Regions from separate parts of the Microbispora sp. CL1-1 genome, predicted to be linked through region 1. Evidence: riboswitches for the same ligand, from Rfam matches in the RefSeq annotation. Region 1 holds a riboswitch; each other region holds the start of a gene.
What was found. Region 1 has a riboswitch for cobalamin ahead of HCK04_RS00135 (ABC transporter substrate-binding protein). Riboswitches for the same ligand answer to the same signal wherever they lie in the genome.

Region 1 (9,514 bases):
CCCGCCGCCGCTCACACCGTACCGGCCGGACCTGCCGCACGCCGTGAACGCCGTGCTCACGCGGGCGCTGGCCAAGTCGCCGGCCGAGCGGTTCGAGACGTGCCAGGCGTTCGTGTCCGCGCTGCGCGACGCGATCAGCGGCGGCGCGGGCGACCCGGCGGCCTCCCCGTCGTATCCCCCGGTCACCCCGTCCCATCCCCCGGTGCCCTCGTACCCGCCGGTCTCCCACGCCTCTCCGGGGTCTCCGGTCTCCCACGGCTCTCCGGCCGCGCAGGGACCGGCCGGGGCGCGGCCGCAGGGGTCCTATCCGCCGGGCACGCCCACCTCGTTCCCTCCCGGCACCAGGCCGCCCGTCACCCATCCCTCCTACTCGGCGCCCACGGCGTCGTCCCACCCGCCGGTGAGCCATCCGACCGGTGCCATGGGCCATGTGCAGGGTCACGGGTCGTACCCTCCCGGGTCGCCGAACGCGCAGGCGACGGTCGCGTCGGCGGGCGCGCAGGGCCAGCGGCGAGGGCTGCCGCTCGGGCCGCTGATCGGCGGCCTGGCGATCCTGGTGTCCATCGCCGTCGCCGCGGCGCTGCTGCTGACCAAGGGCGGGGACACCGCCGCGACGTGGAACACCTACCCGGGCAGCACGGCGGCGCCGTTCACCATGTCCTACCCCTCGTCGTGGGGCGAGGCCAAGACGAACGCCGACCAGTGGATGATCGCCTCCCCCGCGGTGGACGAGTTCAACGCGCTGTTCGCGGTGCCGGGCAACACCGACTGGTCGAAGGTGAACGCCATCATCAAGGACCAGCCTGATCGGGCCGCCGGGGTGTTCGCCCAGGTCAGCAACACCCTGAGCACGTCCGACTCGCCGATGGAGCTCCAGGAGAGCCTGGGCCCGGCGCTGCCCGGCGTGACCACCTACTTCGGTGTGCCGACGCCCACGACGGTCGGGGCCAAACCCGCGTTCCGCATCGAGGGCGTGCTCAGCGACCCCCAGCAGGGCGGACGGCTCGAGTTCATCGCCTACGTCGTACGGCAGGGCGACACGGGCACGACCGTCCTGATCACGTTCTTCTGCCCGCCGGGCAAGTTCAACCAGTCGAACATCGACCACATGGTGAACAGCATCGCGTTCACGTCCTAGCCCCGCCGGGTGCGCCAGTCGCGTGCGCCGTCGAGGACGGCCCGGTGGACCGCACGGGCGATCCGCGCGCCCCAGACGGAGCGCGGGCCGCCGAACTCCTCCGCCGGGCCGTCCTCCCGCGCGGCGACGCACACGGCGTCCGACGCGGTCCCGGTGCAGGGGAAGCCCGCCTCAAGCAGCGCCTGCGTCTTCGCCTCGGTGACCGTCATGACGGCGTTGACCAGCGCGGGGTCGGAGAACGCGACCGGCACGGCCACCAGGATGTTGATCGTCCCCGGCCGCGGCGCCCGCCCACCGGTTGCCGGCATCCCGGCATCGCCCGTGCCGACCGGCTCGCGCGCGGGACCGGATGCGGCCGGACCGACGGGCTCCTGCGCGGACGCCGAAGCGGGCTCGGGGGCGGCAGGGGCGGCGGGCAGGCCGGGGTCGGGCACGCCCTCGGGCGCGGCCGCCCAGGTCGGCACGCCCAGGCCGACCGTGGCGACGGCCTCCGCTCCCCCGTCGGCCGCCGTGACGTACCGCTCCACCAGCGCCGCCGTCATCATGCCGACCCCGGGGCCGCCGGGCCCGAGCGCGTCCATGTGCTCGACCGGGTCCATGCGTGAGTAACCCGCGGCCACCTGCGCGTTCAGCACCCACTCCCGGGGACCGATGCCGCCGCCCAGCATCGCCGAGGAGATCATCCGCCAGCCGGGCCCGAACCGCCACAGCAGCGTGCCCAGCCGCTGGCCGTCCTCCGTACGGTGCGTCAGGGACGGCCGGAGGAGGCCCGTCATGCCTCCTCCGCCATCGAGGAGACCGACGGGCGCACCAGGTGGACGACGGGGCGGCCCTCGGGGCCGGGCTCCACCCGCACGCGGGCGCCGAAGTGCTCGGTCAGCAGCGGCTCGGCCAGCACCTGTCCGGGCGGCCCGGCCGCGACCGCCCGCCCTGCGGCGAGCAGCACGAGCACGTCGGCGTACTGCCCGGCGAGGCTGAGGTCGTGCAGCGTCGTCACGACGGTGAGGTCGTCGGCCAGGCGCAGCCGGTCGACGAGTTCGAGCACCTGCTGCTGGTGGCCCAGGTCGAGCGCCGTGGTCGGCTCGTCGAGCAGCAGCACCGGCGCCTGCTGCACCAGCGCCCTGGCGAGCACGACGCGCTGACGCTCGCCGCCGGACAGGTGCCCGAGCGGCCGCGACGCGAAGCCGTCCAGGTCGAGCCGTTCCAGCACCGACCGCGTCACCTCGCGGTCCCGCGCGCTCTCGCTGCCGAGATAGGCGATGTACGGCGTGCGGCCGAGCAGCGCGTAGTCGTAGACCGTCATGTCGGGCGGCAGCGCCGGGCTCTGCGGCGCGTAGGCGATCAGCCGTGCCCGGCGGCGCGGGCGCAGGTCGTCGACGGCCGTCCCCTCGACGAGCACCTCGCCCTCCCTCGGCACCAGCCCGGCGACGGCCCGCAGGAGCGTGGACTTGCCCGCGCCGTTCGGCCCGATGATCGCCAGCCACTGGCCGGGCGCGGCCGACAGCGTGACGTCCGTGAGCACCCGCCGCCCGCCCAGCGTGACGCCCACGCCGCGCGCCTCGACGGCCGGTGCGGCCCGCCCGCTCACGTCCCCACCCGCCGGGTCACGCGCAGGATGGTGACGAAGAACGGCGCCCCCACGAACGCCGTGACGACCCCGATCGGCAGCTCGGCCGGCGCGAGCACCGTACGCGCGATCGTGTCGGCCAGCACGAGGAACGCCGCGCCGCCGAGAAACGACACCGGCAGCACGATCCGGTAGGACCAGCCGGCGAGCCGCCGGACCACGTGCGGCACCACGATCCCGACGAACGCGATCAGCCCGCTGACCGCCACGGCCGACGCGGTGGCGAGCGAGGCGGCCAGCAGCACGACGAAGCGCACCCGCGCCGCGCGCAGGCCGAGACTCACCGCCTCCTCGTCGCCCACCGACAGCACGTCGAGCAGCCGCCCGTGCAGCAGCATGCCGATGGTGGACACCGCGGCGTACGGCGCGATCATGCGGAGCTGGTCCCAGCCGCCGCCGACGTCGCCGAGGATCCAGGAGTAGATCCGCTGCAGTTCCTCCACCTTGAGCTGCTGCACGAAGGTCTGGATGGCGGTGAGGAACGAGGTGACCGCGACACCGGCGAGCACCAGCGTCGCGGTGCCGCCGCCCCGGCCCGCCGTGTGGCCCAGCGCGTACGCGAGGAACACCCCGCCGACGGCCCCGGCGAAGGCGGCGATCGGCACCGCGGTCACGCCGGTGTCGCCGCCCAGGAAGACCACGACGAGCGTCACCGTGAGGCCGGCTCCCGCCGCCGCCCCGAGCAGGTAGGGATCGGCCAGCGGGTTGCGGAACACGCCCTGGTAGCCGGCCCCGGCCGTGGCGAGCAGCCCGCCCACGACGGCCGCGAGCAGCACCCGCGGCACCCGGAGCTGGAACAGCAGCCCCTCCTCGACCGGCGACAGGCCCGAGTGCACCGACACCAGCGGCAGCCGGTCGAGCAGTGCGAGCACGATGGCGCGGGGCGAGATGCCCGCCGCGCCCGCCATCAGGCCGAGGGCGAGACTGGCCGCCAGCACGACGGACGCGACGAGCAGCGCCCGGCCGCGCGGCCGGGCCGGGGTCATGACGCCACCACCGGCCTCACCACGTCATCTGGCACCAGGCCACCGAGCACCCCACCACCGAGCACCGTGTCATCGGGCACCGCGTCATCGGGCGCCGGGTCACCGGGCGTCGTGTCCCTGGGCGTCGTGTCACCGGGCACCATGCCACCGTGCCGTGTCACCAGAGGCCGTGTCACCAGAGGCCGTGTCAGCGGGCGTCGTACCACCAGGCGCCGCGCCGCCAGGGGCGTCCGCGTCGTCACCGGCTCAGCTCGCCGCCTTCTGCACGGCGTCGCTGACGGCCTGGGCGAGGTCGGCGACCCGGGGCCCCCAGCGGGAGGCGAGGTCGTCGTCCAGCCCCACCACGCGGCCCTTCTTCACGGCGGTCAGGCCGGACCAGCCCGGCCGCTTGGCCAGCGCGGCGGCGTCCTGCCCGCAGCACTTCGTGTCACCGAGGAAGATCAGGTCGGGGTCGGCCTTGGCGATGAACTCCGCCGACAGCTTGGGATAGCCGCCCGCCGCGTCCGGCGCCTCGTCGGCGATGTTCTTCAGCCCGAACAGGCTGTAGACCTGCCCGATGAACGTGCTCGACGTCGCCGCGTAGGGCGTGGTGTCCAGCTCGTGGTAGTACGTCAGCTCCTTGTCCTTCGGCGCCGCCGCCGCGAGGGCGTCGATCTTCTGCTTGACGCCGGTCGCCACCTCGTCGGCCTTGGCCGCGTTGCCGGTGGCCGCGCCGAGGTCCCGGATCTGGTCGTAGGTGTCGTCGAGCTTGGTCGCGGCGGGTTCGAGCAGCACCGGCACGCCGACCTTGCCGAGCCCGGTGACCACGCCCTCCAGGTCGTTGGCGAGCACCACGAGGTCGGGCTTGGTGGCGACGATCGCCTCGACATTGGGCTTGAACCCCGACAGCGAGGTCTTGGGCGCCTCGGGCGGGTAGTTCGACTGGTCGTCCACCGCCGTCACCTGCGCGCCCGCGCCGATCGCGAACAGGATCTCGGTGGCCGTCGGGGACAGCGACACGATGTGCTCGGGCTTCTTGGCGATGGTCACCGCGCCGTTGCCCGCCTGAACGGTGACGGGGAATGCGGCCTGACCGGTGCCGTCCGAGACGGCGGGGGTGGGGGTAGCGGACGTGGCGGCGCCGTCGCTCTGGCCGCAGCCGGCCAGAGCGAGCACGCCCAGCACCACACCCGCGACGGCCGTGCGTACGGGCCTCACGAGGTCCTCCATAAGGGGGAATGCCGGGAATCGAGGGACCCGCTGGAAGCGACGGATCACCCTTTTCCACGAGGGTCGATAGCGTCGGCGCGCAGCGCAGGCGACCTGGCTCGTCCCCGGGGGCGGGGAACCACAGTTGCGGGACAGCGCCGGATTCTCACCGGACTTCGCTACGCGGCGCGCGTCGGACGCAACGGTACCAATCCCTCACGCGGCGTCCACCCCCGGCCCGGGACCCCACCGCCCCGGGCGGACGGCGATCCACGCGCGCGGCCGTCGGCCTGGGCGTACGCGGGGTTGGTAGGGCCGGCCCTACCCCGGTGGTAGGGGGCCTCCCATGATCGGAAGTAGGGACCGCGTCGCTGCGCCGGGCGGGGGCGCGGCGGGACGCTTGAACCGCTCGCGAAGACCGGGCCCCAGGCCCCGGGCCACCGCAGCCCCCGAACCACCGCGACCTCGAACCACCCCGACCTCGAACCACCCCGACCTCGAACCACCCCGACCTCGAACCACCGCAACCCCGAACCACCGCAACCCCGAACCACCGCAACCCCGAACCACCGCAACCCCGAACCACCGCAACCCCGAACCACCGCAACCCCGAACCACCGCAACCCCGAACCACCGAGGCTTCGAGCCCCCACCGCCCGCGGAACGCCCCCGCGGCGGCCCCGAAACAGCGAAGGCGGCTTCTCGTGTCCCTGACCATGCTTCCCCCCGCAGCCGAGCGGGCCCCGGCCGCACCCGCGCCGCGCGACCGCTTCATCGACGTCCTGCGCGTCTTCGGGATGGTCCTGGTGGTCGTCCAGCACTGGACGATGCCGGTCCTGTCGTACGCCCAGGGGCGGCTCACGACCGGCAACGCCCTGGCGGCGATCCCGTACGTCACCTGGATCTCGCAGGTCATGCCACTGGTGTTCTTCGCCGGGGGCGCGGCCAACGCGATCAGCTTCCGGTCCGCGGCTCGCCGGGGCGGGACGGCCCGGGAGTGGACCGCGCGGCGGGTACGCCGCCTGGCCTGGCCGGTGGTGCCGCTGGCGGTCGTGTGGCTGCCGCTCCCCCACCTCCTGACGGCCCTGGGCGTGCCCGCGCAGCCGGTGGAGGTGGCCGCGCGGACGGTCGGGCAGCTCCTGTGGTTCCTGGCGGTCTACCTGCTGGCCGTGGTGACCACGCCGCGCCTGCTGCGGATGCGGGCCGGGGTGGTCCTGCCAGTGCTGGCGGGCGGCGCGGTGCTGACGGACGTGGTCCGGTTCTCCGGCCTGGAGGCCGCCGGTTATCTCAACGTCGCCTTCGTCTGGCCGGCCGTCCACCAGGTCGGGTTCCGGTACGCCGAAGGCGGCCTGGAGTGGCTGAGGGGACGGCGGGCCGCGGGGCTCGCGGTGGCCGGGTTCGCGATGGTGGCGGCCCTGGTGGCGACCGGGCCCTACCCCTCCAGCATGATCGGGATGCCGGGGATGATCTCGAACATGGCCCCGCCGAGCGCCTGCCTGCTCGCACTGTTCGCCGGTCAGCTCGGCCTGGCGATGCTGCTGCGCCCCGCCGTGAACGCGCTGGCCGCCCGGCCGGTGGCCGAGAGGGTGCTCACCGCGCTCGCGCCGCACATGATGACGATCTACCTGTGGCACATGACCGCGCTCGTCGCCGTCGCCGGTGTGGCGGTCATCGGGCTCGGGCTGACGCCCACCGCCGGCTCGGCGGCCTGGTGGAGCGCCGCCCCGCCGTGCCTGGCCGCCCTGGCGCTGGTGCTGGTCGGGCTCACCGCGCTGCTCGGCCGCTTCGAGAACCCCGCGGGCGCCGCCGCCCACCGGCACGTGCCCGTGGCCGTACCCCTCATGGGCGGCGCGCTGCTCACGCTCACCATCACCGGGTTCGCGCCCGGCCCCGCGCCGGTGATCGCCTCCGTCGCCCTAGGCGCGGGCCTCGCCCTGGTCAGCCGGCCCGCAGCTGCCGCTCCACGTCGTCGATGATCTCCTGCATGCGCAGTCCGTGGCGGGCGTCGAGCGGATGCCCGCCGCCGTCGCGCACGGTGCTCGCGAACTGCCGCACCACCTCGGGGAAGACGTCGCCGAGCTCGGAGCCGAGCAGCGAGGCGGTGCCGAGCCTGCCGTACACGTCGACACGGCTGGGCGGGGTCTCCCCCTCGACGGCCATGCTGAGCGACGCCTCGCTGACCGCGCCGCCCTCGTGCTCCAGCAGCAGGCCGACCCAGCCGAGCGGGTCGCCGTGGGCCTTGACCCCGACCACGCGGCCCAGCGCGGCGTCGAGCAGGTCGATCGTGTGCGGGCCCACGTCGAGCACCGCCCCGCGCTCCAGCCGCCAGGGGGTGGCGAAGGGGCCGCCGCGCAGGCTTCCCGAGATGTTCGCGGCGTGCCCGCCGAAGGGCTCGATCCGCCGGGCCCGCTCCAGGAAGCCGGCCGTCGCCGCCGAATAGCGGAACGTGAAGAGCATCTGGGAGGCGACGCCCGCCTCCTCGATCGCCCCGGCGAGGCGCCGGGCGCCGTCGAGGTCGGCCGCGAGCGGCTTCTCCAGCAGCAGGGCCTTTCCCGCCCGGGCCGCGAGCACGCCGAGTTCGGCCTGCACGGTGGGCGGCACGCAGAAGGCGACCGCCTCCGACGCCGCGAACAGGTCCTCCAGCCGCTCGAAGGCGGGCGCGCCGTGGGCGTCCGCCAGCGCTCGCGCCGCCTCGGGCCTGCGCGCCCACACTCCGGACAGCGTCGTGTGCGGCCCGGCCGCGAGAGCGGGCGCGTGCACCATCTCCGCCCACGGTCCCGCACCGACGAGTCCCACCCGCACCGGCTCCATGTGGCGCCCCCTTTCCCGCGGGGACCCTACTGCAGGCCGCGGGCGGGTGGTCAAGGGGGCCCGTCGCGGGTGAAATCGGACGTACGGGCAAGATGGACGCTCTATGAACGTCATCCTGTTGAGGCACGGCGAGACCGAGTGGAGCAGGGCCGGGCGGCACACGGGCCGCACCGACCTGCCGCTGACACCCCACGGCGAGGAGCAGGCACGGGCGCTGTCCCGCCTGGTGGCGGGCCGGTCGTTCGCGCTGGTCCTCGTCAGTCCCGCACAGCGGGCCCGCCGTACGGCCGAGCTGGCCGGCGCCGGGCGGTACGAGGTGGACCCGAACCTGTGGGAGTGGGACTACGGCGGCTACGAGGGCATCACCACCGCCGAGATCCGCCGGTCACGCCCCGGCTGGTACGTCTGGCGCGACGGCGTGATCCCGGGAGACGAGGCGCACCCGGGCGAGACCGTGGAGCACGTCGGGGAACGGGCGGACAAGGTGCTCGCCCGGATCCGCCCGGCGGACGGGGACGTGCTGGTCGTCGCGCACGCCCACATGCTGCGTGTGCTGGCGGCCCGCTGGCTGTCGCTGCCCGCCGATCACGGCAGGCTCTTCCGGCTCGACACCGGGACGTACTCCGTCCTCGGCCACGAGCACGACGAGCCCGTCCTGCTCCACTGGAATGTGCCGGCCTGACGACGCGACGGCCCGAGTCACGCGCACCCGGGACCCGGGCGTCACGCAGCGTCCACCTGGGCGACCTGCTGGGGCTGCGGACCTCGGCCGGTGAGCCATTCCAGGACCTTGCGGTGGCCGCGCCGGGCGTCTTCGAAGTGCCCCCACCGCCAGTACCTGGGCTGCTCCCGTACCCCGGTGACCCACGTCCGGTAGGCCACCGACCTCGGCTGTCCGTTCGCCGGGTCGGCCGGCGCGGCGACTCCGTAGGTGCGGATCACCACGCGGCCTCCGGGTGCGAACAGCACGTCGTCGGCCACCGGGTAGAGAGTCATCTGGTCCAGCACTGGGTCCCCCTTGTGAGCTTTCTTGAGGACCCACTCTGCCGGATCCGTGTTACGCCTCCCGCGTCGTGACGTTACACGCGTGAGACACGGGTGAACGCGGGGCCGTCCCCGGAGCCGGTCGGACCATTCCGATCACACCAGTCGATCACACGAGTCGGTCACACCAGTCGATCACACCAGGAGGCCGTCGAACTCGCCGTCCTTGACCCCGAGCACCAGGGCTCGTATCTCGTCGCGTGTGTAGATGAGGGCCGGCCCGTCGGGATAGCGGGAGTTCCGGACGGCCACGCTGCCGTCGGGAAGCTCGGCCAGCTCCACGCAGTTGCCGGTCGAGTTGCTGTGGGCGCTTTTCCGCCAGGTGACCCCGGCGATGTCGGTTGCGGGCATCCCGTTATATGCGTGCATTTATGTCTCTCTGAGAAGTTCGCCGAGGATCTCGGCAGTGCCGCCGGGCGTGGTGCTCTCCACGCACAGCTGCTCCATGGCCGTGAGGTAGGGATCGATGTCCTCACGTTTGTCCAGGTAGAGCGCACCCCAGAGCTGCTCGACGTAGACCACGTCCGAAAGGTCGGACTCCGGGAAGCGGAGGATGGTGAACGCGCCTCCCTCGGCCGCGTGCATCCCATAGCGGAGGGGCATCACCTGAAGGGTGATGTTCGGCAGCGTGGACACCTCCAGCAGATGCTGGAGCTGTTCCCGCATCGTCGCACTCCCTCCGATGGGCCGCCTGAGCGCCGCCTCGTCGATGACGGCCCA
Region 2 (9,514 bases), on a different contig from region 1:
ACGGGGTCCCAGGGTTCACGGGGGCCTGGCTCACGGGCGCCTGCTCCCCGCCCCCGCCGCCCGAGGGCCCGCCGTCGTCCGGCCCGCCATCAGGCCCCTTATCCGGCGTGTCATCCGCGTCGGTCAGTGCCTGTTCCAGCCGCTCCTCGTCTAGTCCTTGGCCGCCCGTGTCGTCGAACGGGTCGTCGAACGTGTCGTCGAACGGGTCGTCGAACGGGTCACGGCGGCGCCGGTGGGGGAGCGCCAGCCGGGCGGCCGTCCGTACGTCGTCGGAGGTGACCTCATCCCTGCCCTCCCATGCGGCCAGGGCGACGGCCGTACGCGCCATCACGAGGTCGGCGCGCATCCCCTCGACGTCGAAGGCCGCGCACACCGCCGTGATCTTCCGCAGCGCGTCGTCGGGAAGCGCCAGGGCGGGCAGCCGGTCGCGCGCCGCCGCGATCCGCAGGGCGAGATCGTGCTCCCCACCGGCGTACGCGCGCGCGAAGCCGGCCGGGTCGGCCTCGAAGGCGAGGCGGCGGCGCACCACCTCGGCCCGCTCCGCCGGGTCGCGGGACGCGCGAACCTCGACGGCCAGGCCGAACCGGTCGAGGAGCTGCGGGCGCAGCTCGCCCTCCTCCGGGTTCATCGTGCCGACCAGCAGGAAGCGGGCCGCGTGGCGGACCGACACGCCCTCGCGCTCCACGTGGGCCACGCCCATCGCCGCCGCGTCGAGCAGCAGGTCGACCAGGTGGTCGTGGAGCAGGTTGACCTCGTCCACGTAGAGCACGCCCCGGTGGGCCGCCGCGAGCAGGCCCGGCTCGTACGCCTTGACGCCCTCGGTCAGCGCCCGCTCCAGGTCGAGCGACCCGGCCACGCGGTCCTCCGACGCGCCCACCGGCAGTTCCACCAGCCGGGCCGGGCGCGGGTGCGGGGACAGGCCGTTCGCGTGCGGGCCGTCCGGGCACGACGGGTCGGGCGCGGCGGGGTCGCAGGAGAACCGGCAGCCCGCGACCACCGCCACCCGCGGCAGCAGGGCCGCGAGCGACCGCACCACGGTCGACTTCGCCGTGCCCTTCTCGCCCCGCACGAGCACGCCGCCGATCGCGGGCGACACCGCGTTGAGCAGCAGCGCCAGCTTGAGGTCGTCGTGCCCGACGACCGCGCTGAACGGGTATCCCACGGTCACTTGCCCGCCTCCAGGTCGCCTTCCATCTCCAGGTACGTCGCCCGCAGCCCGTCGAGGGTCTCCGGCGACGGCTCGGCCCACAGGCCGCGGTCGGCCGCCTCCAGCAGCCGTTCGGTGATGCCGCGCAGCGCCCAGGGGTTGGACGCCCGCATGAACTCCCGCACCTGCGGGTCGAAGACGTAGGAGGAGGCGAGCGACTCGTACATCCAGTCGTCCACCACCCCGGCCGTGGCGTCGAACCCGAACAGGTAGTCCACCGTGGCCGCCATCTCGAACGCGCCCTTGTAGCCGTGCCGCCGCATCGCCGCGATCCAGCGCGGGTTGACCACCCGCGACCGGAACACCCGCCGCGTCTCCTCGCCCAGCGTCCGGGTGCGCACCGCGTCGGGGACGTGGGAGTCGCCCACGTACGCCGCCGGGGACCGGCCGGTCAGGTGGCGGACCATGGCGACCATCCCGCCGTGGTACTGGAAGTAGTCGTCGGAGTCGGCGATGTCGTGCTCGCGGTTGTCCTGGTTCTTGGCCGCCACGTCGATGCGCCGGAACGCCGCCTCCATGTCCGCGCGGGCCTCCCGCCCGTCGAGGCCCTCGCCGTACGCGTAGCCGCCCCACACCGCGTACACCTCGGCGAGGTCGGCGTCGTCGCGCCAGTTGCGGGCGTCGATGAGCGGCAGCAGGCCCGCGCCGTACGCGCCGGGTTTGGAACCGAAGACGCGGCTGGTGGCGCGGCGCTCATCGCCGTGCCGGGCGAGGTCGGCGTGGACGTGCGCGCGCAGCGGGTTGACCTCGGCGGGCTCGTCCAGCGCGGCGACCGTGCGGACGGCCTCGTCGAGCAGCGCCACGACGTGCGGGAACGCGTCGCGGAAGAATCCGCTGATCCGCACGATCACGTCCACGCGGGGGCGGCCCAGCTCCTCGGCGGGCATGACGGAGAAGCCGGTGACCCGGCGGGAGGCGTCGTCCCACTCCGGGCGCACGCCGAGCAGGGCCATGATCTCGGCGATGTCGTCGCCCTGGGTGCGCATCGCGCTGGTGCCCCAGACCGTGAGCCCGACCGTGCGCGGATGTTCGCCGGTGTCGGCGTGGTAGCGCTCGACCAGCGAGGCCGCGAGCGCCGAGCCGGTCTCCCAGGCCAGCCGCGACGGGATGGCCTTGGGATCCACGGAGTAGAAGTTGCGGCCGGTCGGCAGCACGCCGACCAGCCCGCGCGTGGGCGACCCGGAAGGACCGGCGGGCACATATCCGCCGTCGAGCGCGTGCAGCACATGCGCCACCTCGTCCGTCGTCCGGTCGAGCCGGGGCACGACCTCGGTCGCGGCGAAGCGCAGCACCCGGGCGACCTCTGGTAAGTCCGTGACCACGCCGGCCGCCGCGGGGTCCCAGCCGTGGTCCTCCATGGCCTGGACCAGCCGCCGCGCCTCGGCCTCGAACGCGTCCACCTCGGCCGAGGCGGCGTCTCCCGGCAGGCCGAGGGCCTCGCGCAGGCCGGGCAGCGCCCCGGCGGCGCCGGCCCAGACCTGGCGGGCGCGCAGCACGGCGAGCACCAGGTCGACCCGGGCCTCCCCGGTGTGGACCTGGCCCAGCACGTGCAGGCCGTCGCGGATCTGCGCGTCCTTGATCTCGCACAGGTAGCCGTCGACGTGCAGCAGGAAGTCGTCGAACTCCGTGTCCTGCGGCCGCTCGTCCACGTGCAGGTCGTGGTGGAGCTGGGCGGCCTGGATCAGCGTCCAGATCCGTGCCCGTACGGCCGGCAGCTTGGCCGGGTCGAGCGCGGCCACGGTGGCGTGCTCGTCCAGCAGCTGCTCCAGCCGGGCGAGGTCGCCGTAGGAGTCGGCCCGCGCCATCGGCGGGATCAGGTGGTCGACCACGGTGGCGTGGGCCCGCCGCTTGGCCTGGGTGCCCTCGCCGGGGTCGTTGACGATGAACGGGTAGACCAGCGGCAGCGCGCCGAGCGCGGCGTCGGGCGCGCACGACGCCGCCAGCCCGAGCCCCTTGCCCGGAAGCCACTCCAGCGTGCCGTGCTTGCCGAGGTGGACGACCGCGTGCGCGCCGAACTCGCGGGCCAGCCACCAGTACGCCGCGAGGTAGTGGTGGCTGGGCGGCAGGTCGGGGTCGTGATAGATGGCGACCGGGTTCTCGCCGAATCCCCGGGGCGGCTGGATCGCGAGCAGGACGTTGCCGAACCGCAGCGCCGCGAGCACGATGTCGGTGCCGTCCACATAGAGGGAGCCCGGCGGCGGCCCCCAGTGGGCGGTCACCGCGTCGCGCAGGTCGCCGGGCAGCGCCGCGAACCACTCCCGGTAGGCGTGCAGCGGCACGCGGGCGGGGGCGGCCTCGATCTGCTCCTCGGTGAGCCACTCCACGTCGTGGCCGCCGGCCGCGATCAGGGCGTGGATCAGCGCGTCGCCGTCGTCGGGCGCGTCGCCCACGTCATATCCGGCGTCGCGCAGGGCGCGCAGCAGCACGACGGCGGAGGCCGGGGTGTCGAGCCCGACGGCGTTGCCGACCCGGGAGTGCCGCGTGGGATAGGACGACAGCACGATCGCCAGGCGCTTGTCCGCGTTCGGCACGTGGCGCAGCCGGGCGTGCGCGACCGCGAGCGCGGCCACCCGGGCGCACCGCTCGGCGTCGGCGACGTAGACCGGCACGCCGTCGGGCCCGTCCTCCTTGAACGAGAACGGCACGGTGATCAGGCGCCCGTCGAACTCGGGCACCGCCACCTGCATCGCGGCGTCCATCGGGGACAGCCCGGCGTCGGAGTCCGCCCACACCGCGCGGGGCGTGGTCAGGCACAGCGCCTGCAGCACCGGCACGTCGAGGGCGGCCAGCGCCCCCGCGTCCCAGGCGTCCTCGTCGCCCCCGGCGCTCGCGGCGGCGGCGACCGCCCCGCCCGCGGCCAGCACGGTGACGACCAGCGCGTCCACGGGCCGCAGCAGGTCGAGCAGGTCGTCACCCGCGCCCCGGAGCGATCCGCAGAAGACCGGCAGCACGTCGGCGCCCGCCGCTTCGACGGCGTCGCACAGCGCGTCGACGAACGCCGTGTTGCCCGACAGCTCGTGCGCCCGGTAGTAGACCACGCCGACCAGCGGGCGGCCCTCCCGGCGGGCGCGGCCGGGCCGTACGCCGGACTCGGGCGTGGGCCGGGGCGGCGCGAAGCCCTCGCCGGTCAGCAGGAGCGTGTCGGACAGGAAGCGGCGCAGCTCCGCGAGGTTGTCCGGGCCGCCCTCGGCCAGATAGGCGAGCGCCTGCGCGGCGACCCCGGACGGCACGGTGGACAGGGCCATCAGCGCGGCGTCCGGGGCCTGCTCGCCGCCCAGGACCACGGTGGGCAGCCCGGCCGCGAGCACGGCGTCGAGTCCCTCGGGCCAGGAGCGCCTGCCGCCGAGCAGCCGGACGACGACGGCGCCCACGCCGTCCACCAGGGCGGGCACGTCCTCCGCGGCCGTACGCGCGGGGTTGGCGACCCGCCAGCCGGCCCCGCTCCGGGTCGCGGCGAGCAGCTCGGTGTCGGCGGTGGACAGCAGCAGCATCCTCGGCGCTGTCGTCATGGACGGTCCTCCCGCAGCGTGAGCTCGGCGATGGGCAGGCCGGTGGGCACGCCGCGCTCGATGAGCCGCCACACGGCCTCGGTGTCGAGGTGCTCCTCCACGAGGTCGCCCAGGGCGTCGAGGCGGGCCTCCCGGTGCGCGGCGAACGTTCCGGTCCCGGGCAGCCAGGCCCGGCCGGTGACGGCGGCGACCTCGGCGAGGAAGGCCCGGCGGAATCCGTCGCGCTCGAACAGGCCGTGCCAGGTCGTGCCCCACACCTGCCCGGCCCGGCAGCCGTCGAGGAACGGCTCGCCGCCGTCGAAGGTCACCCGGCCGTGGTGGATCTGGTAGCCCGCGACCACGTGACCCCGCCACTCGCCCTCCGCGAGCGTGAGCACCTTGCCCGGCGCGTACGCCGTCCGGGCAGGCAGCAGCCCGAGGCCGGGCACCCGGCCGGCCCGGCTCTCGACCTCGTCGTCGATGACCGTGCCGAGCATCTGGTAGCCGCCGCAGATCCCGAGCACCGGGCGGCCCTCGGCGGCGCGGCGGCGCAGCGCCTCGTCCAGGCCGCGCTCGCGCAGCCAGGCGAGGTCGCCGACGGTGGCGCGGGTGCCGGGCAGCACGACGAGGTCGGCGTCGGCGAGCTCGGCGGGGGTGGTGACGAGGCGGACGCTCACCCCCGGCTCGGCGGCGAGCGCGTCGGCGTCGGTGACGTTGGACATGCGCGGCAGCCGCACGAGGGCCACGCGCAGCACGTCACGTCCCACCGGCGGGGTGAGCAGGCCGGGACGGCTGTCGAGGTCGAGGGAGTCCTCCACGTCGAGCCACAGGCCCGAGCGCCACGGCAGCACGCCGAGGCACGGCCGGCCGGTCGCCTCCGTGAGCCAGTCGAGCCCCGGCCGCAGCAGCGCGAGGTCGCCGCGGAACTTGTTGACCACGAAGCCCGCGATGTGCCGCTGGTCGTGCCGGTCGAGCACGGCGAGGGTGCCGGCGAAGTGCGCGAGCACGCCACCCCTGTCGATGTCGCCGACGACGAGCGCCGGCAGGCCGGCGGCGCGGGCCAGGCCCATGTTGGCGATGTCGCGGTCGCGCAGGTTGACCTCGGCGGGGCTGCCCGCGCCCTCGCAGATCACGACGTCGTAGCGGCGGCGCAGGCCGTCGAGCGCGTCGAGGGCGACGTCGAGCAGGCGCATCTTGTGGTCGCGGTAGGACATGGCGTCCACGTCGGCGTGCGCGCGGCCGAGCACGACCACGTGGGAGTGCCGATCGCCCGCGGGTTTGATCAGCACCGGGTTCATCGCGGCCTCGGGCTCGACCCGGGCCGCCACGGCCTGCATCGCCTGGGCCCGCCCGATCTCGCCGCCGTCGGCGGTGACCATCGAGTTGAGCGCCATGTTCTGCGCCTTGAACGGCGCGACCCGTACGCCGCGCCGGGCCAGCCACCGGCACAGGCCGGCCACCAGCACGCTCTTTCCCGCGTCGGAGGTCGTGCCCGCCACGAGCAGGCCGCCGCCGGCCACGTCAGCAGGTGGAGCGCGAAACCGGCAGTGAGGCGCGTCTGCGCAGGCCTGTCCGGGCCATGGCATGTCCCCCCTGGGGGTATCCGCGCCCCCGGTAGAAGGTCCGACGGCCGGAGTATCCTGGCTCCCGGATCAGCGCTCCCCTCAGCCTTCCCGCCCGTGCTGGGCAGTGGCGTGGGTGAGGTTCGCTCCCCGGTGACAGTGGCGGGACCGCGCCGGATTCACACCGGCTTCCTCCGCGTCCGTCGCTTGCGGGGTCAACTTACACCTTCGTGCCGGATGTCCCGCAAGTACGGTCTGTCGGATATATCGGAATCGCTACGTATGTCGGGCCGGTGTGGTGTGCCCGGATCGGCTTTGCCATGATGCCCGGGTGAAACGGGGGAGGGCAGTGCTGGGGCGGCTGCCGTTGGTGATCCGACGTGCGCTGGCCGAGCCGCTGCTGCTGGCGGCCGCGTTCGGCTCCATCCTGCTCGCCACCACGGCGATCGCGGCGCTGCTGCTGCACGCGGGGTCGGCGAGCCAGGCGGGCGTGCGGAGGGCCCTGGACATGGCGCCGCTCGCCGCCACCGCCACCGTCGTCACCTCCTCGGTCACGTCCGGGGACTTCGCGAAGGTCGACCAGGCCGTCCGCGCGGGCATCGCCCACGCCCATGGCGAGGTGCCCGTACGGGTCACCGCGCGCGTCGAGTCCGCCTCCTACGCGCTGAGGGGACGAGATAAAGGCGGTCAGCCCGTCCTGACCCGGTTCGCCACGTACGAGGGACTGGACGGCCAGGCCGACCTGGTGAGCGGCCGATGGCCCACGCGGAAAGGGACCGCGGGGACGGCACGGGGAACGACAGCGGGGACGGCAGGCGATACGGCCGTCGCGCTCTCGGAGCCGGCCGCGCGGGCGATGAGGGTCTCCACCGGCGACACGTTCACCGTCGTCGGACGCCTGGACGGCAAGCCGGCCCGCGTGCGCGTCTCCGGCGTCTTCCGGCTGCGCGACCCCGACGACCCGCGCTGGACGGGAGAGGACCTGCTGCGCCACGGCACGCAGACCGCCGACTTCACTTCCCGAGGCCCCATGGTCGTGCCGACCGGCGTCTTCCTCGACCGGTTCGCGGCCGGCGCCTCGGCCCGCTGGCTCGCCGAGCCCGACCTGCGCCGGCTCCCGCCCGAGCGACTGCGGCCGTTCTCGGCGTCGGTCGCCGGGATCTCCGCCGACGTACGGTCCGGCTGCCCCCGGTGCACGGTCACCGAGACGCTGTCCGGCACACTGCTGCGGCTCGACCACGGCGCGCTGGTCGCCCGCTCGACCATGCTGGTGCCGGTGCTCCAGCTGCTCGTGCTGGCCGCGTACGCGCTGGCGCTGACCGCGCGGCTGCTCGCCGAACACCGCCGGATGGAGACGGCCCTGCTGCGATCGAGGGGCGGCGGGTCGCCGCGGCTCGCCGCCATGGCGGCGGGGGAGGCGCTGCTGATCGCGCTGCCCTGCGCGCCCGCGGCGCCGTTCCTCGCACCCGTCCTCCTGCGGCTGCTGAGCGCCTTCCCCTGGATCGAGGCCACCGGCGTGGAGCCGCCCCGCGCGCCCGACGGCAGCACGTTCGCCGTGGCGGCGGTGGTCGCGCTCGCCTGCGCCGCCATGCTGGCGGCGCCGCCCCTGCTCGCCGCCCGCCGCACGTACGTCGAGGAGCAGGCGGCGCGCGGGCGCGCCGACCGGCCCGGCCTGGTGCAGCGGGCCGGGGCCGACGTGGCACTGCTCGTCCTGGCGGCCCTCGCCATCTGGCGCCTGCGCGGCCAGGACGCGGCGGAGACGACGCGCCTCGGCGGCGAGCTCGGGCTCGACCCGCTCGTCGGGGCCGGGCCGGCGCTCGCCCTGCTCTGCGGCGGGATGGCCGCCCTGCGGCTGGTGCCCGCCGTCGCGAAGATCGCCGAGCGGGCGACGCGGCGACGCCCCGGGTTCGGCCCGGCCGTGGCCGCCCGGCAGGTGAGCCGGCGCCCGGCCCGCTATTCGGGCCCGGCGCTGCTGCTGACGATGGCGACGGCGATCGGCGTGCTGTCCCTGACCACGGCCGCGACCTGGCGCTCCGCCCAGGAGGACCGGGCCAGGCACGTCGCCGGATCCTCGCTGCGCGTCCCGGCCCTGCCCGGCGACGACGCCCGGACCTTCACCAGGCTGCCGGGGGTCGCGGCGGCCGTGCCCGCGCACCGCGCCACGGTCGTCGCCGACGGCGCGGACGCCACGCTGATCGCCGCCGACGCGGCGGATCTGGGCCGGGTGCTGCTGCTGCGCCCCGACCTGTCGCAACTGCCGCCGGCCACGCTGGCCTCCCGGATCACCGGGTCCGCCGGGCGACCGCTCCCGGTCGTGGTGACCCCCGGGCTGGCGGACACCACCAGGATCACCGCGGGCACGGCGGCGATCCCCGTCCGGGTCGTGGGCGTCGTCACGGCGATGCCCGGCACGCCCGAGGGCACCCCGGCCCTGCTCGCCGACCTCACGGCGTTCCGGGGGAAGGGCGCCGAGGGGCAGGTGACGGAGTGGTGGCTGGCCGCCGACGGTTCCACTCGGGATGCCCTGGCCGCCTCGGGACGCGGCAGGGACATCGTGGACGCGGCCGCCCTCACCGCCGGTTACCGGGACGACCCCACGGCGGCCGGTCTGCAGGGCGCGCTGCTGCTCGGCTTCGCGGCGGCGCTGGCGTTCGCCGTGCTGGGATTCCTGGTCAACACGGCGGTCTCGGCGCGCGAGCGCAGGGGGGAGTTCGCCGTGCTCGGCGCGCTCGGCGTGAGTTTCCGGCAGACGCTCGGCCTGCTCGCGGCCGAGCAGTCGTTCGTGATCGGGCTGTCGCTGGCCGGTGGGGTGGCGCTCGCCGTGGCCGTCTCCGCCGCGGTGGTGCCGCCGATGGTGTCAGCCGGATACGCGACCGCGGGCGGGCTGCCGGTGTCGCTCCACGTGCCGTGGCCACAGGTGGCGGCGCTCGCCGTCGCGATCCTCGCGGTGCTCCTCGCGATCGTGGCGGGGCTCGCGCGGTCGCTGCACCGCCGTGAGCCGGCCGCCGTGCTGCGTGCGGGGGAGGCGTCATGATCCGCCTGCCGGGAGTGCACGGGCTTCTGGGAGTGCACAAGGGTGTGGCCGCGCTGCTGGCCGCGCTGGTCTTCGGCGCCGCCCTGGTCGTCTCGGCCCTGCCCCGCATGGTCGAGTCGTCCCTCGACGCGGCGGCCAGGTCGGCCGTCGGCTCCGCCCCGCCCGGGACGGCCTCGCTGGCGGTCCAGTTCACCCGCCGGCCGTTCGACCCGAGGGGGATGCG
Region 3 (9,514 bases), on a different contig from region 1:
GTCGCCGAACTCGGCTGCGGCCCCGGTTATGTGACGGCGCACCTTCGGAGTCTGGGGCTGGACGCCTTCGGCATCGACCTGTCACCCCGGATGATCGAGCTCGCCCGTGCGGCGCACCCCGGGCTGCGCTTCGAGGTCGGTTCCATGCACGCGCTCGACCTCGCCGACGGCGAGCTGCGCGGCATCCTGTCGTGGTACTCGGTCATCCACACCCCGCCGCGGGAGCTGCCGCCGTACTTCGCCGAGTTCCGCCGTGTGCTGGCCCCCGGCGGCCACCTCCTGCTCGGGTTCTTCGAATCCGAGGGCGATCCGGTGACGGAGTTCGACCACAAGGCGGCGCCGGCGTACCGCTGGCCGATCGACGGCCTCGCCGAGCCGGCGCGCGAGGCGGGCTTCGCCGAGGTGGCACGGATGCTGCGCGAGCCTCTCGACGGCGAGCGGTTCCGCCAGGGCCGCCTGCTGCTGCGCAGGAGCTGAATCCCGGCGGGCGGCCTCGCGGACACTGCCCTGACCGCAACGAGGGGCTGTCATGGCGCCGTTTGGAGCCTTCGCGGAGCTGATCCTGCCCGAAAACGGGCAGGATCCTTGTTAGTCGGTATCGGCGCTGCGTTAGGGTCCTGCTCTGTGTCCACGGCACGGCATCCCTTCGAGGATCTGATCGGTCACCTCACCCGGACCACGTCACTGGGGCCCGGGGAGGCGGCTCGCGTGGTGGCCGACGTCCTGGCGTACTTCGGCGAGCCCGCGGAAGAGTACGTGCGGCGCCGCCACGGCGAACTCAAGTCGAGGGGGCTGACGAACGACCAGATCTTTCCCAGAATCTCCGCCGAGCTCGCGGGAAGGCGTGTCGCGGCACCGGAGCTGACCCTGCGCCAGCTCCGGCGGATCGTTTACGGATAGGAGCGGTTATGTGCGGAATCGTCGCTTATGTCGGGCCAAAGGATGCGGCACCCATCCTGCTCGAAGGTCTCCAGCGACTGGAGTACCGGGGCTACGACTCGGCCGGCCTCGCCGTCGTGAACGCCAAGAGCCTCAAGACGCGCAAGGTCAAGGGCCGGGTCGCCGACCTGGCGGCGGCCGTACCCGCGAAGTTCAAGGGCACGAGCGGCATCGGGCACACCCGCTGGGCCACCCACGGCGCGCCCAGTGACGTGAACGCGCACCCGCACCTCGACCAGGAGCAGCGCGTCGCGGTCGTGCACAACGGCATCATCGAGAACGCCGACGAGCTGCGCCGCCGCCTGGAGGGCGAGGGCGTGAAGTTCGAGAGCGAGACCGACAGCGAGGTGCTCTCGCAGCTCGTCGGGCGCATGGTCAAGGAGACCGACTCGCTGCGCGAGGCCGTCTCACGGGCGCTGAAGAGCGTGGTCGGCACGTACGGCATCGCCGTCATCGACGCGCAGCGTCCCGGCGAGATCGTGGTGGCCCGCAACGGCAGCCCGATCGTGCTCGGCCTCGGCGAGAAGGAGATGTTCGCCGCCTCCGACGTCGCCGCGCTCATCCGCTACACCCGGCAGGTCGTCCACCTGGAGGACGGCGAGCTCGCGGTCATCAAGGCCGACGGGTTCAACACGTTCACCAGCGACGCCAGGGAGACGGCCAAGGAGCCGTTCACGGTCGACTGGGACGCCGGCCACTACGACAACGGCGGCTACGAGCACTACCTGCTCAAGGAGATCTCCGAGCAGCCCGACACGGTCGCCCGCACGCTACGCGGCCGGATCGACGACCGGTTCCACATCGCCCACCTGGGCGGCCTCAACATGGACGCCCGCGAGACCCGCTCGTTCCGCCGCGTGAAGATCATCGGCTGTGGGTCCGCGTACTACTCCGGGCAGATGGGCGCGCAGCTCATCGAGGAGCTGGCCCGCATCCCCGCCGACGCCGAGCCCGCGTCGGAGTTCCGCTACCGCAGCCCCGTCGTCGAGCCCGACACGCTGTACGTCGCGATCAGCCAGTCGGGGGAGACGTACGACACGCTCGCCGCGGTGCAGGAGCTCAAGCGCAAGGGCGGCCGGGTGCTCGGCATCGTCAACACCGTCGGCAGTGCCATCGCCCGGGAGACCGACGGCGGCATCTACCTGCACGCGGGCCCCGAGGTCTCGGTGGCGTCCACCAAGGCGTTCACCTCGACGGCCGTGGCGTTCGCGCTGCTCGCCCTGCACCTCGGCCGCGTACGCGACCTGTCGCCCGCCGACGGCCGCAGGATCTGCGAGGGCCTGCGCCGGCTGCCCGAGCAGATCAAGGAGATCCTCACGCTGGAGGACCGGATCAGGGATCTGGCGAAGAAGTACGCCGACTCGCCGGGCATGATGTTCGTCGGCCGGGTGCGCGGCTACCCGGTGGCCCGCGAGGGCGCGCAGAAGCTCAAGGAGATCTCCTACGTCCACGCCGAGGCATACCCGGCGAGCGAGCTCAAGCACGGCCCGCTCGCGCTGATCAGCCCCGAGCTGCCGACGGTCGCGATCGTCCCGGACGACGAGCTGCTCGACAAGAACCTCACCACGCTGGGCGAGATCCGGGCCAGGCACGGGCGCATCCTCATGGTCGGCCACCGCACGTCCGAGGCGGCCGACGACTGCATCGTGGTGCCCAAGAACGAGGTCGAGCTCGACCCCATCCTGCTCACGATCCCGCTGCAGCTTTTCGCCTACCACGCGGCCGTCGCCCTGGAGCGCGACGTCGACCGCCCGCGCAACCTCGCCAAGAGCGTGACGGTCGAATAACCGTCCGCACGCCGTACGGCCCACGCCGCGTGCCGGTGCGGGCCGTACGGAGTCAGGCCCGGGACGCCGCGCGCGACCAGACGGCGGCGACGACCTCGCTCGTGTCCAGGCAGGCGATGCCCATCCCCGCCAGCTCGCGGTCCGCGCCGGCGGTCCAGCCGGACAGGGCGTCGCGGACCGCGACGGCGCGCAGGTCGCGCTCGGTCGCGTCGACGAGGGTGGAACGCGGGCAGTTCGGGTAGTTGCACCCGGCGACGACCACGGTGCTCACCGCGCGTTCCGCGAGGTGCTCCAGCAGCGGGGTGCCGTAGAAGGCGCTCCAGCGGGGTTTGTACAGGATGTGCTCGCCCGGGCCGACCTCCTGCGCGCGTCCCGCGAGGAGCAGGTCCGGGTCGAGCTCGCGTTCCGCCGTTCCGCCGGGGAGCCCGCCGGGGAGCAGTCCGGCGGCCAGCTGGGAGCCCGGGGAGTGCGGGTTGACCATGCCGCGCAGCGTCCGGCGGCACAGGTCGGCGTTGCTGCCGTCGGGCAGATAGAGGCGCACGACATGCACGATGGGCCGCCCCGCCTCGCGGAACGCGTGCGTGAGGCGCCGGACCGCGGGCAGCACCTCGGCGGTGCCGGCGATGCCGGCGACGAAGTCGCGCTGCAGGTCGATGATGAGCAGCGCGCTGCGGGAGAACTCGGGCCCGGTGTATTCGTGGCTGGTGTATTCGTCCATGCCCGGCAACGCTAGGCGCGCGAGCCGCGCCGGTCTTGTACGTCGTTGCGCGCGAACCGGCCCGGGGTGGCCGCGAACGTACGGCGGAAATGGCGGTGCAGGTGCGCCTGGTCGTAGAAGCCGCTCTCCGCGGCGGCCCGCGCGATGGTGTGCCCGGCGGTCAGGAGCTGCTGGGCGCAGCGCAGGCGGAGCTGGAGCAGGTAGCCGTGCGGGGTCACGCCGGTCTCGCGGCGGAAGGCGCGCAGCAGCCGGAACCGGGGCAGGCCCGCCACCTGCGCGAGCTCGTCCAGGCTTGGGGTGCGCCGCAGGTCTTCGGCCAGATGCCGCTGCACCTTCGCGACCGGCCCCGCCGGCGTCGTGCGGATGGGCGCCGGGGCGATTCCGCGGCGCGTGTAGCGGGCGAGGATCTCGGTGCACAGCGCCTCGAACTCCTCCTGCGCGGCGAGGGAGGTCTGGTCCCGGCGGCGGTGCAGCCGGATCAGGCGGGCGGCCAGGCGAGGATCGTACGGAGCCGGTGTGGAGAAGGCCGGCCGGTGCCCGGCGAGCTCCGCGAGCAGGTGCTGCGGGATGTAGAAGACCCGGTAGTCCCAGCCCTCGGGGATGCCGGGACGGCCGGCGTGGATGGTGTCGGCGTCGAGGAGGAGCAGGCTGCCCGCGGGCGCGTGCTCGGTGGCGCCGCGATAGCGGACGGCCTCCACCCCGCGCTCGATCGCCGCTATGGCGTACTCGCTGTGCGCGTGCGGAACGAAGTGATGCCTACGGAAGGACGCCGTCATCAGCCGTATGTCGTCGCGGCCGTAACGGTGCTCGACAAGGTCCTCCATGCCTGCCTTTGTATACGACGCCTGTATCCCTGACCGAGCGGGTGTTGCGCACGCGGAACTGCCCGCGCGAGCCAAGCGGGTCGAGGTGATCAAGCCCGACCTGCGTGCCCACTGTCACACCTGCTGTGCCGCACTGGGCAGTCACCATCGCAGCGAGGACGACGGCTTCTTTCCGAGCTCCTGCGGCAGGCGCCTGACCCGCGACCACCGCGGGATCGCCCTCTACCCGGCGAGAACCACCCATCGATCGCCGCAGCCGTAACGTCCGTTATGTGGTGACATGGTGTAGTTACTCATAGTCTGTGCATGTAAGGGACTCTTCGGGGTGGAGGGTGCCGACATGCGACGCCGTACGGTCCTCGCACTGGGAGTCCTGGCCCTCGCGGGCGCATGCGGTGTCCCCGCACCCCCGCGCCGCGGGGAGCTCTCCCTGATGGTCCCGGGCCCGCCCGGCGGGTGCGGGGAGGGCGTCGCCGCCGGGTTCAAGTCGCTCGTGGAAGGGCGTGGCTGGGCCCGGGCCGTACGGATCAGGCGGGAGACCGGTGGCGGCGGGACGGCTCTCGCCGACCTGAACCGGCCGGGGGCCGGCCTGGTGGTCGCCGACTCCGCGCTGCTCGCCGCCTGCGCGCTGGCCCGCGACCCCCTCCTCGTGGCCCGGGCCGTACCGCTCGCGCGGCTGGCGGGGGAGTGGGAGGTGCTGGTCGCCTCGCCCGACTCGGGCTATCGCACGTTCGACCAGTTCGCCGCCGCGCTGCTGCGGAACCCGGGGGCGCACCGGGTCGCGGGCGGCGCCGACCGTGGCCCGGAACACCTGCTGTTCGGCATGACCGCCCGGGGCCTGGGAGCCGACGTCCGCCTGCTCGACTACGTCGCGTTCGGCAGCAGGGCGCAGGCCGTCGCCGCGGTCGTCGACGGGCGGCTCGCGCTCGGGTTCGGCAGCAGGCGCGAGGTCGCCCCCCATGTGCGCGCCGGACGGCTGCGCCCGCTCGCCGTCTCCTCCGCCGAGCGGCTGTCCGGGGTGGACGCGCCGACGCTGTCGGAGTCGGGCGTACGCGTCGTGTTCGCCGACTGGACCGGGCTGATCGCCCCGCGCGGCACGCCCGAGCCGGACGCCCTGCTCGATCTGTGCCGTGCCGTCGCCGGCACGCCGGGCTGGCGGCGCCTGTGCGAGCGCAACGACTGGACGCCGATGTGGCTCGACGGCGACGACTTCCGGCAATGGCTCGCCGGCGAGGCGCGCCGTACGGCCCTGCTCCTCAATGATCTCGGACTCCGCTGAAAAACACAACTTGTGGGGGCGCTTGCGGGAAGGGCCACTAGATGTAGGATCCATCGCGTTGCTGGTTCACCTTGGTGAGGCAAGAGGGAACCCGGTGGAAATCCGGGACTGCCCCGCAGCGGTGAGCGGGAACGACCGCCGTCGGCACAGCACGGTGCTGTGCTCCGAGCACTGGGCGCGAGCGCGCCCGGGAAGCGACGGCCAGTAGGACCGGCAGGGCGCGAGCCCGGCCGGGCGCCCGCGAGTCCGAAGACCTGCCAGCGATGCGCGCGCATGGGCGCGCGCCCCGCGCCGGGCCCCGAGGGCGGGCTCGCCGCATCGTCACGGCACGAATCCCTCTCGTGCGCGTGCGCCGCGGCATGCCTCCCTCCGGTCCGGCCGGGACACGAGACGACGAGGAGAGGGCATCTGATGACGATCACCGACCCGGCCTCCGCTTCCGCGGACCCCGCGTCAGAGGTACGCGGCGGGCCGTGGGCTTCGGCGGGGAACTCCGGACCCTCCACCGGTGCCGTACGGCGGGCATCGGCCGGCCCGGACGGCGGCCCGGACGGCGGCCCGGACGGCGGGTGGGACGCGGCGCAGGTCTGGCAGGCCATCGAGGAGGCGGCGGCCGGGGTCATCGCCGACCCGGAGAACTCGCGCCGGGCGGCCAGGCTGCTGAGCGGGCTGATCGCGGAGGAGGCGGCGGCCGAGGGGGTGCGCACGTTCTCCGAGTCGGTCGCCGCCGCCCACGCCGCCGGGCTGCTTGGCGACGCCGTCGCCGCCTTCGTGGCCGGTGAGGCCGAGGCGCTCGACGCGCTGATCGACCCGGCGGCCGACGACCGGTTCGAATACTTCGGGCTGCGCACGGTCTACGACCGCTACCTGCTGCGCCACCCGGTCACCCGGCGCGTGCTGGAGCGCCCGCAGCACTTCCTGCTGCGCGTCGCCTGCGGGCTGTCGGCCACGGTGGCGGAGGCGGCCGAGCTGTACGGCCTGATGTCCACGCTGGCCTATCTGCCCAGCTCGCCGACGCTGTTCAACTCGGGCGCGCGCCGGCCGCAGCTCTCGTCGTGCTTCCTGCTCGACTCCCCGAGGGACGAGCTGGAGAGCATCTACGAGCGGTACGGCCAGGTGGCCCGGCTGTCGAAGTATTCGGGCGGGATCGGCATCGCCTGGACGCGGGTGCGCTCGCGCGGCTCGCTGATCCGGGGCACCAACGGCCTGTCCAACGGCATCGTGCCGTGGCTGCGCACGCTCGACGCGTCGGTGGCGGCCGTCAATCAGGGCGGCAGGCGCAAGGGCGCGGCCTGCGTCTACCTGGAGACCTGGCACGCCGACATCGAGGAGTTCCTGGAGCTTCGCGACAACACGGGCGAGGAGTCGCGGCGCACGCACAACCTCAACCTGGCCAACTGGGTGCCCGACGAGTTCATGCGCCGGGTCGAGGCGGACGGCACGTGGTCGCTGTTCGACCCCAAGGAGGTCCCCGAGCTGACCGACCTGTGGGGTGAGGCGTTCGACACCCGTTATCGCGAGCTGGAGGCCGCCGGGTGCTACGTCAAGCAGGTGCCGGCCCGCGCCCTCTATGCCCGGATGATGCGCACGCTCGCCCAGACCGGCAACGGCTGGATGACGTTCAAGGACGCCTCCAACCGCGCCTCCAACCAGACCGCGCGGCCCGGCAACGTCATCCACCTGTCCAACCTGTGCACCGAGATCCTGGAGGTCACCAGCGACGGCGAGACCGCCGTGTGCAACCTCGGCTCGGTCAACCTCGCCGCGCACCTGACCCCGGAGGGCGACGCCGTCGACTTCGGCAGGCTCCGCGCCACCGTCCGCACCGCCGTACGGTTCCTGGACCGGACGATCGACCTCGGCTTCTATCCGACGCCCGAGGCGGAGGCGGCCAACCGCAAGTGGCGGCCGGTCGGCCTCGGCGTCATGGGCCTCGCCGACGTGTTCTTCGCGCTGCGCCTGCCGTTCGACTCGCCCGAGGCGCTCGCGCTGTCCACCCGCATCGCCGAGGAGATCGCGCTCGCGGCGTACGGCACCTCGGCCGACCTGGCCGCGGAGCGCGGGCGCCACCCGGCGTACGGGGAGACGCGGGCGGCGGACGGCGTGCTGCACCTCGACCACTATCCGTGCACCCCGGTCCACCCGGAGGAGTGGGCCGCGCTGCGGGCCAGGATCGCGGAGACCGGGCTGCGCAACTCCCTGCTGATCGCGATCGCGCCGACGGCCACGATCGCCTCGATCGCGGGCTGCTACGAGTGCGTCGAGCCGCAGGTGTCCAACGTCTTCAAACGTGAGACGCTGTCGGGGGAGTTCCTCCAGGTCAACCGTTATCTCGTGCGGGACCTCCAGGCCCTCGGCCTGTGGACGCGGTCGATGCGCGACGCGATCAAGCTCAACGACGGCTCGATCCAGGACATCGCCGCTATCCCGGCCGAACTCAGGACGCTCTACCGCACCGCCTGGGAGCTGCCCCAGAAGGCGCTCATCGACCTGGCCGCCGCGCGGCAGCCGTACGTCGACCAGTCGCAGTCGCTCAACCTCTTCATGGCCGCCCCCACCATCGGCAAGCTCTCGTCGATGTACGCCTACGCCTGGCGGTCGGGCCTGAAGACCACCTACTACCTGCGCTCCCGCCCGGCGACGAGGATCGCCCAGACGACCGTCCCCGCGGTCACGCCGGTGGACGCCGTCGCCTGCTCCCTTGAGAACCCCGAGATCTGCGAGGCTTGCCAATGAGAACGATGCTGCTCGACCCCGGCATGGACCTGACCCTGCGCCCGATGCGCTACCCCGGGTTCTACGAGAGGTATCGCGCGGCGATCAGGAACACCTGGACGGTCGAGGAGGTCGATCTCGCCTCCGACCTCGCCGACCTCGCGACCCTCGACGAGGGGGAGCGCCACCTGATCAACCGGCTCGTGGCGTTCTTCGCGACCGGCGACTCGATCGTGGCCAACAACCTGGTGCTGAACCTCTATCAGCACGTCAACGCCCCCGAGGCGCGGCTGTACCTGAGCAGGCAGCTGTTCGAGGAGGCGGTGCACGTCCAGTTCTACCTGACCCTGCTCGACACCTACCTGCCCGATCACGACGAGCGGGCCAAGGCGTTCGCCGCCGTCGAGCACATCCCGTCGATCCGCGACAAGGCCGAGTTCTGCTTCCGCTGGATCGACTCGATCAGCGAGCTGAACCGGCTGGAGACCCGGGAGGACCGGCGGGCCTTCCTGCTCAACCTGATCTGCTTCGCCGCCTGCATCGAGGGACTGTTCTTCTACGGCGCCTTCGCGTACGTCTACTGGTTCCGCTCGCGGGGGCTGCTCGGCGGTCTCGCGACCGGCACCAACTGGGTGTTCCGCGACGAGTCGATGCACATGGAGTTCGCCTTCGAGGTGGTGGACACCGTACGCCGCGAGGAGCCGGACCTGTTCGACGACGAGCTGGCGGCCCAGGTTACGCGGATGATGGAGGAGGCGGTCGCCGCCGAGCTCGCCTTCGCCCGCGACCTGTGCGGCGACGGGCACGGCGTCATGAGCGCGGACAACATGCGGCGTTACCTGGAGTATGTCGCCGACCGCAGGCTCGCCCGGCTCGGCCTGCCCGTGCGGTACGGCACGGATAACCCCTTCCCGTTCATGGAGTTCCAGGACGTGCAGGAGCTGGCGAACTTCTTCGAGCGCCGTGTCTCGGCCTACCAGGTGGCCGTCGAGGGCGACGTCAGCTTCGACGAGGCCTTCTGATCCGCACGGTTTTCGGCGCCCGGCTCGCCCGGCGCATCCGGATCGGACGGGTGCGCCGGGGTTTCGGCGATACGTCATTCAATCACTTGATTGACTATGATGTGCCGTACGTCCGGCGCGTCCGGCTCGCCGAACCGACTCCCGTTCAGGGGGCGTTGGACGGCCGCAGGAGCCTGCTCGCGCCGGCGATGAGCGCGGTGGCGAGGATCCAGCCCGCCGCGATCAGTCCA

Region 2: another riboswitch for cobalamin. It lies ahead of HCK04_RS18010 (cobyric acid synthase); the one in region 1 lies ahead of HCK04_RS00135 (ABC transporter substrate-binding protein).
Region 3: another riboswitch for cobalamin. It lies ahead of HCK04_RS27995 (ribonucleoside-diphosphate reductase subunit alpha); the one in region 1 lies ahead of HCK04_RS00135 (ABC transporter substrate-binding protein).

What each region holds. Positions count from the first base shown of each region.
Region 1 is NZ_JAATEK010000001.1:23,959-33,472, reverse strand. Features, by position in the region: gene HCK04_RS00155 (serine/threonine-protein kinase) at 1-1,138, shown strand, start outside; gene HCK04_RS00150 (adenosylcobinamide amidohydrolase) at 1,135-1,914, opposite strand; gene HCK04_RS00145 (ABC transporter ATP-binding protein) at 1,911-2,726, opposite strand; gene HCK04_RS00140 (iron ABC transporter permease) at 2,723-3,751, opposite strand; gene HCK04_RS00135 (ABC transporter substrate-binding protein) at 3,998-4,948, opposite strand; cobalamin riboswitch at 5,026-5,162, opposite strand; gene HCK04_RS00130 (acyltransferase) at 5,644-6,915, shown strand; gene HCK04_RS00125 (Gfo/Idh/MocA family oxidoreductase) at 6,878-7,750, opposite strand; gene HCK04_RS00120 (histidine phosphatase family protein) at 7,854-8,432, shown strand; gene HCK04_RS00115 (hypothetical protein) at 8,474-8,758, opposite strand; gene HCK04_RS00110 (DUF397 domain-containing protein) at 8,930-9,163, opposite strand; gene HCK04_RS00105 (helix-turn-helix transcriptional regulator) at 9,164-9,514, opposite strand, start outside.
Region 2 is NZ_JAATEK010000013.1:129,917-139,430, forward strand. Features, by position in the region: gene HCK04_RS18000 (putative cobaltochelatase) at 1-1,168, opposite strand, end outside; gene cobN (cobaltochelatase subunit CobN) at 1,165-4,716, opposite strand; gene HCK04_RS18010 (cobyric acid synthase) at 4,713-6,215, opposite strand; cobalamin riboswitch at 6,329-6,452, opposite strand; gene HCK04_RS18015 (FtsX-like permease family protein) at 6,589-9,291, shown strand; gene HCK04_RS18020 (FtsX-like permease family protein) at 9,288-9,514, shown strand, end outside.
Region 3 is NZ_JAATEK010000029.1:23,826-33,339, forward strand. Features, by position in the region: gene HCK04_RS27965 (class I SAM-dependent methyltransferase) at 1-477, shown strand, start outside; gene HCK04_RS27970 (hypothetical protein) at 625-900, shown strand; gene glmS (glutamine--fructose-6-phosphate transaminase (isomerizing)) at 909-2,726, shown strand; gene HCK04_RS27980 (isochorismatase family cysteine hydrolase) at 2,779-3,444, opposite strand; gene HCK04_RS27985 (AraC family transcriptional regulator) at 3,456-4,268, opposite strand; gene HCK04_RS27990 (tripartite tricarboxylate transporter substrate-binding protein) at 4,609-5,547, shown strand; cobalamin riboswitch at 5,593-5,824, shown strand; gene HCK04_RS27995 (ribonucleoside-diphosphate reductase subunit alpha) at 5,959-8,283, shown strand; gene HCK04_RS28000 (ribonucleotide-diphosphate reductase subunit beta) at 8,280-9,284, shown strand; gene HCK04_RS43790 (oxidoreductase) at 9,430-9,514, opposite strand, start outside.